3 regions of the Streptomyces sp. NBC_01428 genome follow, and region 3 is predicted to be linked to each of the others. Evidence: riboswitches for the same ligand, from Rfam matches in the RefSeq annotation. Region 3 holds a riboswitch; each other region holds the start of a gene.
What was found. A riboswitch is a leader RNA that binds a small molecule or an ion and turns the genes downstream of it on or off. The one in region 3 is predicted to bind cobalamin.
Positions count from the first base shown of each region.

Region 1: another riboswitch for cobalamin. It lies ahead of OG406_RS14605 (ribonucleoside-diphosphate reductase subunit alpha); the one in region 3 lies ahead of metE (5-methyltetrahydropteroyltriglutamate--homocysteine S-methyltransferase).
Region 2: another riboswitch for cobalamin. It lies ahead of OG406_RS30335 (cobalamin biosynthesis protein); the one in region 3 lies ahead of metE (5-methyltetrahydropteroyltriglutamate--homocysteine S-methyltransferase).

Region 1 covers NZ_CP109499.1:3,407,161-3,409,416, reverse strand. The annotation lists gene OG406_RS14605 (ribonucleoside-diphosphate reductase subunit alpha) at 1-869, opposite strand, end outside; cobalamin riboswitch at 1,005-1,144, opposite strand; gene mctP (monocarboxylate uptake permease MctP) at 1,439-2,256, opposite strand, start outside.
Region 2 covers NZ_CP109499.1:7,011,523-7,013,778, reverse strand. The annotation lists gene OG406_RS30345 (inorganic phosphate transporter) at 1-353, shown strand, start outside; gene OG406_RS30340 (hypothetical protein) at 374-592, shown strand; cobalamin riboswitch at 728-868, shown strand; gene OG406_RS30335 (cobalamin biosynthesis protein) at 976-1,947, shown strand; gene OG406_RS30330 (cobyric acid synthase) at 1,944-2,256, shown strand, end outside.
Region 3 covers NZ_CP109499.1:909,842-912,097, forward strand. The annotation lists gene OG406_RS03970 (GDSL-type esterase/lipase family protein) at 1-336, shown strand, start outside; cobalamin riboswitch at 498-716, shown strand; gene metE (5-methyltetrahydropteroyltriglutamate--homocysteine S-methyltransferase) at 879-2,256, shown strand, end outside.

The sequences.
Region 1 (2,256 bases), 2.5 Mb from region 3:
GAGGCGTCGAGGGTCTTGAGGAACGGGACGATGCCGTTGGAGTGCCCGTTGGTGCCGCGGATCAGCGAACCGCGCGACCGGATGCGGGAGTACGACAGACCGATGCCGCCGGCGTGCTTCGACAGCCGGGCGACCTGGTGGTAGCGGTCGTAGATGGAGTCCAGCTCGTCCTGCGGGGAGTCGAGGAGGTAGCAGGACGACATCTGCGGGTGCCGCGTACCGGAGTTGAAGAGCGTGGGGGAGGACGGGAGGTAGTCGAGCCGGCTCATGAGCCCGTAGAGCGCGGAGACTTCGTCGACGGCGCGTGCCGTGTCGTCCTCGGCGAGGCCGGAGGCGACCCGCAGCATGAAGTGCTGGGGCGTCTCGACGACCTTGCGGGTGATGGGGTGGCGGAGCAGGTAACGGCTGTGCAGCGTACGGAGACCGAAGTAGCCGAAGCGGTCGTCGCCGGCCGTGTCGATCATCGCGTCGAGCCGGGCGGTGTGCAGCCGGACGAAGTCGGCGGTGCGGTCGGCGACCAGTCCCTCGCGGTGGCCGACGGCGACCGACTCGGAGAAGGTCGTGACGCCCTGGGACCTGGCCTCGGCGGCGATGCTGATGGTGAGCAGCCGGGCGGCGAGCCGGGAGTAGACCGGGTCCTCGGAGATGAGTCCGGCGGCCGCCTCCGTGGCCAGTTCGCGCAGTTCGGCCTCGTCGGCGCGGGCGGACCGGCCACGCAGCGCCGCGGCGGCGACCCGGCCGGGGTCGGCGTCGGCGAGGTCGGCGGTGAGGTCGGTCAGGGTCCGCAGCAGCGCGGCTCCGGGGCCGTCGGTCTCCACCGGGGCCTGGTGCTCGGTCACTGAAGCCGGATCTGCTGGCGCGATGGTCACGTGGGGCTCTCCCTCGCTCGGCACGGGGCCTGTCGGGGAGCACGGGGGCACACGGAAGCGCTTCTGGGCAGCCAGCGCACCGCGTCCACCGGCCCATTCCGCGAGGCCCGGACGTCGTCGGCACCCGGGCCGGGTGGCCGGGGTGCGCTGTCGGCAGGTCCTCGGACTGAGACGTGTGCGAGCACGTCCAATACACGAACACGCACAAGTACACCGTTGCGGGACAGTTCCGGATTCGCACCGGATTCCCCTGCGACGACAGCGAGCACGAGCATACATCTTGTGCCGGGCTCAGGGAGCACCCCCACATGTTGTGTCGTGTCGGTGCCGGAGAGCGCTACGGAGCGTGCCGGAGGGTCAACTCGTAGGTGAGCGGCCGGAGGTCGCCGGGCTCCGGACGCGCCGCCCACGCCGTCGCCGCACGGCCCCGTGACGCCGCCCGGCTCCCCGGTGCGGGCGCGCGGGCGGGGCCGTCGGACGGACACGGCGACGGGCCGCCGGATGCCCTCTCCGGCGGCCCGTGTCCGTGCGCGTCGCGCCCGCCCTGTTTCCAGGGCGGGCGCGTCGGGTCAGTGGCTCGCGTCCGCCGTGGCCGGCGGGAGTTCGGTCGCGACCCCGGCGTCGCCCGCGTCGGCCGTGTAGTCCTCGGGCGAGGTCTCGTCGATGCCGTCCGGCGCCTTCAGCGCCCGCAGGACGAAGGTGAGGACGACGGAGACGACCACGTTCATGACGAACGCCGTGAGGCCGATGTAGCCGATCTCCCCGATGCCGGGGATCTCCTTGGAGCTGCCGCCGAAGTGCTTCTGGGTCGGCGAGGCCACCCCGTAGGCGGCGAGCGTCCCGTAGACCATGCCGACCGCCCAGCCGCCCAGCAGCGCCCAGCGGTGGAACCAGCGCGTGAACAGGCCGCCGACCAGCGCGGGGAAGGTCTGCAGGATCCAGATGCCGCCCAGCAGCTGGAAGTTGATCGCGACGGTCTTGTCCATCGTCAGGACGAAGACCAGCGCGCCCACCTTCACCAGCAGCGAGACGATCTTGGAGACCCGGGTCTCCTCCTTCGGCGTCGCGTCCGGCTTGATGAAGTCCTTGTAGATGTTGCGGGTGAAGAGGTTCGCGGCCGCGATCGACATGATGGCCGCCGGGACGAGGGCCCCGATGCCGATGGCGGCGAAGGCCACGCCCGCGAACCAGTCCGGGAACATGGTCTCGAAGAGCTGCGGGATGGCGAGCTGGCCGTTCTGCACCTTCACGCCGGCCGCGATGGCCATGAACCCGAGCAGGGCGAGCAGCCCCAGCATCAGCGAGTACAGGGGCAGGATGGTCGTGTTGCGGCGGATCACCTCGCGGCTGCGGCTGGACAGCGTCGCGGTGATGGAGTGCGGATACA
Region 2 (2,256 bases), 6.1 Mb from region 3:
TGGTCCGCTGGTCCACCGCCACCCGGATGTTCGTCGCCTGGGCACTGACGCTGCCCGCCGCCGCCCTGGTCGCCGCGCTCGCCGAGTGGGTCACCGGCTTCGGCGCCTGGGGCACCACGCTCGTCGCCGTCTTCCTGGTCGCCTCCAGCTTCGCGATCTGGCGCCGCTCGCGCCGCGAGGTCATCGACCACACCAACGTGAACGCCGACGAGCCCGCCGGGGTGGTCACCACGGCCATCGCCGCCGTCACCCCGCCCCCGGCCGGCACCGTGGCCGAGGAACTCACGGCCACCATCCCCGCACCCGCCGAGCCCACGGCGAACCCGTCGTCGGCGCCGTCGCGCGTGGCCTGACAACCGAAGGAAGAAACAGCATGCACATCGACTGGTCAGCCCTCGGGTCCGTCTTCGGGGTCAGTCTCGGAGCCACCGTCGTCCTCGTCGGCCTCTTCACCCTCGGCGTCGCCGGCCTCTCCAAGAAGGAGTCGGCCCAGGGCGGTTCCGCCGTCGCGGCGGCCACCGGCGCCTACGTCTGCTTCGCGGCCTGCGCCGCGGCGGTCGCGTACGGCATCTCTCTCATCATGAGCAAGTAACCGGACGAACGGCCCCGAACAGGCCGTTCCCGGGCAGCACTTCACGTGGGGTGCGGGACGGATCTCCGTCCCGCACCCCACTGCTGTGTGGGCCTTCGCACACTCTCCCTCCGCAGGTCAACAGCAAGTTGACGGCCCTTCTCACCCCGTGGTGGACTGCCGGAGCCAAGTACGGCGGCATGAGAGGAAGCCGGTGCGAATCCGGCGCGGTCCCGCCACTGTCATCGGGGAGGAAACTCCCCGGGAGCCAGGAACTCTCGCCGCCGGTCTCGTCGAACCAGGGCGTGGACACCCTGAGTGAGGACATATCGCCATGCGCGGCTGCCCGTTGCCGGTCCCGTTGTCCGTGAGAGTTCTGCCGCACCCCACGGCGGGCTGACCCCGTGCGGGCCGATCGCGTCTTCGCGTACGGCGCCGCCGCCGGCCTCCTCGGCGACCTGCTGCTCGGCGATCCCCGCCGGGCGCATCCGGTCGCCGCGTTCGGGCGGGCGGCCGGGGCCGTCGAGCGGACCCTGTGGCGCGACCACCGCGGGTGGGGCGCGCTGCACACAGCCGTGTGCGTGGGCGGTGCCACCGGCCTCGCCGCGCTCGCCGGCCGTGCCCTGCGTTCCTCGGGCACCGGGTCCGTCGCCCTGACCGCCGCCGCCACCTGGGCCGTCGTCGGGGGCACCTCCCTCGGCCGTGAGGCACGGGCCGTCGGCGGCGCGCTCGCGGCCGGGGACATCGACGTCGCCCGGGAGCGGCTGCCGCATCTGTGCGGACGCGACCCGCAGGCGCTGGACGCCGACGGGATCGCCCGGGCCGTCGTCGAGTCGGTCGCCGAGAACACCTCCGACGCGGTGGTCGGCGCCCTGGTCTGGGGCGCCGCCGCCGGCGTGCCCGGTCTGGTCGCCTTCCGCGCCGTGAACACGCTCGACGCGATGGTCGGGCACAAGTCCCCCAAGTACCGCCGCTACGGCTGGGCTTCGGCGCGCCTCGACGACGTCGCCGGCTGGCCCGGAGCCCGGCTGACCGCCGTCCTCGCGAGCGTGGCCGGGCCCGACCCGCGGGGCGCCGTCCGGGCCTGGCGGGCCGACGCGCGCAGGCATCCGAGCCCCAACGCCGGGCCGGTGGAGGCCTCCTTCGCCGGTGCCCTCGGCGTACGGCTCGGCGGGCCCCTCTCGTACGGAGGCCGGGTCGAGCACCGGCCCGTGCTCAACGACGCCGGGCGCCCTGTCCGGGTCGCCGACATCGAGCGGGCCGTACGGCTCTCCCGTCGCGTCGGCTGGCTGGCGCTCGGCGTGAGTGCCGCCGCGCGTGTCCTGCTGACAGGGAGACCGACCGGGCAGCCGGCCAGAGGGGGACGCACCGTATGAGCGGCGGGCTGTTGATCGCCGGGACCACCTCCGACGCGGGCAAGAGCGTCGTGACCGCCGGGATCTGCCGGTGGCTGGTGCGCCGGGGTGTGAAGGTCGCGCCGTTCAAGGCGCAGAACATGTCCCTGAACTCGTTCGTCACGCGGGAGGGCGCCGAGATCGGACGGGCGCAGGCCATGCAGGCGCAGGCCGCCCGCGTGGAGCCGACGGCGCTGATGAACCCCGTGCTGCTCAAGCCGGGCAGCGACCGCAGCAGCCAGGTCGTCCTGATGGGCAGGCCGGTGGGCGAGATGAGCGCCCGCGGGTTCT
Region 3 (2,256 bases):
GAGGACACGCCCGGCCCGAGCATGCCGGACCTCACGGCGCTGAGCAGCGGACGACTGCGGTTCCGCGCCGCCGGCGACCCCGCCGAGCGCGCGAGCGGAAAACTGACGCTCCAGATCATCCGTGCCGAACTCGCCGGGATCGTGGAACAGCGGGCCGCCGAGGACCCGAACCTGTACTACCTCGACGGACGGGAGCTGTACGGAGAGGCCGACGCCGTCGAACTCCCGCTGCCCGACGCGCTCCACCCCGACGCCGCCACCCACCGTCGTATCGGCGAACGGTTCGCGAAACTCGCCTTCGACGGCACCCGGGGCTTCCCCGGGCCCTCCGCCTGAAGTACGGGACCAGGCGCGGACCCGACCACATCACCCGGGCGCGTCACCAGGGCCGTCCGCCGCCCTCCGTACACCGGTTGACGTGCTCCGATCCCCACCCGGGGGTCTCGTACGACCATCCGGGATGTGGGCGTTCTCCCCAGCACGGCGTCCGTCCGCATAGGGTGACGTCCGCAGCTGGTTCGCCCCGTCCGCCAGACGGGATGCGTCGTAAGAGGGAACCCGGTGGGAATCCGGGACTGCCCCGCAGCGGTGAGCGGGAACGACCGCCGTCATACGCACTGGGCCCGGCCGGGTCTGGGAAGCGACGGCCAGTAGGTGACCTCCGTCCGGAGGGCGTGCCCGCGAGTCCGAAGACCTGCCCGCTGCCCGTGCGCGACCCATCGCGCGCGGACATCCCGGTGACCTCGTGGGCGGGTCGGCGTACATACCTGGCGGCACGGCCGCGCTCCGGCGCGCCACGTCCTCCCGCCCGGTGCGTCACCCTTCGCGCTCACGGCTCCCATCGGGATCCAAGGAGACATCTCGCGAAGGAGATTTCCGTGACCACGAAGACCGCAGCCGCGGCAGCACGGGCCACCGTGTACGGCTACCCCCGCCAGGGTCCGAACCGGGAACTGAAGAAGGCGATCGAGGGCTACTGGAAGGGCCGCGTCAGCGCCGACGCCCTCCGTGCCACCGCCGCCGAACTGCGCAGCTCCACCTGGCGGCAGCTCGCCGAAGCCGGCATCGACGAAGTACCGACCGGCGACTTCTCGTACTACGACCACGTCCTGGACACCAGCGTCATGGTCGGCGCCGTCCCCGAGCGTCACCGGGAGGCCGTCGCCGCCGACACCCTCGACGGATTCTTCGCGATGGCCCGCGGCACCCAGGACGTGGCGCCGCTGGAGATGACCAAGTGGTTCGACACGAACTACCACTACCTGGTACCCGAGTTGGGCCCGGACACCGTCTTCACCACCGACTCGTCCAAGCAGGTCGCCGAACTCAAGGAGGCCCTGGCGCTCGGACTGTCGGCCCGTCCGGTCCTGGTCGGCCCCATCACCTATCTGCTCCTCGCCAAGCCCGCCCCGGGTGTGTCCGCGGACTTCGACCCGCTGACCCTCCTGGACCGGCTGCTGCCGGTCTACACCGAGGTGCTCGCCGACCTGCGTGCCGCCGGTGCCCAGTGGGTCCAGCTCGACGAACCCGCTCTCGTCCAGGACCGTACGAACGCCGAACTGAACGCCGCCGAGCGCGCCTACCGGGCTCTCGGGGCTCTCACCGACCGTCCGAAGCTGCTCGTCGCGTCGTACTTCGACCGGCTCGGCGAGGCCCTGCCCGTTCTCGCCAAGGCTCCGGTCGAGGGACTCGCCCTCGACTTCACCGACGCGGCGGCCGCGAACCTGGACGCGCTCGCCGCCGTCGGCGGTCTGCCGGGCAAGCGGCTCGTCGCCGGGGTCGTCAACGGCCGCAACATCTGGGTCAACGACCTGGAGAAGTCACTCGCCACGCTGGGCACCCTGCTGGGTCTGGCCGGGCAGGTCGACGTGGCCGCGTCCTGCTCGCTGCTGCACGTACCGCTGGACTCCGCCGTCGAGCGCGACATCGAACCGCAGGTCCTGCGCTGGCTCGCCTTCGCCCGCCAGAAGACCGCCGAGATCGTCACGCTCGCCCGGGGGCTCTCGCACGGCACGGACGCCATCGCGACCGAGCTCGCCGCCAACCGGGCCGATCTCGCCGCCCGCGCGGGCTCGGCGCTCACCCACGACCCAGCCGTGCGCGCCCGTGCCGCCGCCGTCACGGCCACCGACTCCCGCCGCTCGCAGCCCTACGCCGAACGGACCGTCGCCCAGCGCGCCCACCTCGGCCTCCCGCTGCTGCCGACCACCACCATCGGCTCCTTCCCGCAGACCGCCGAACTCCGTGCGGCCCGGG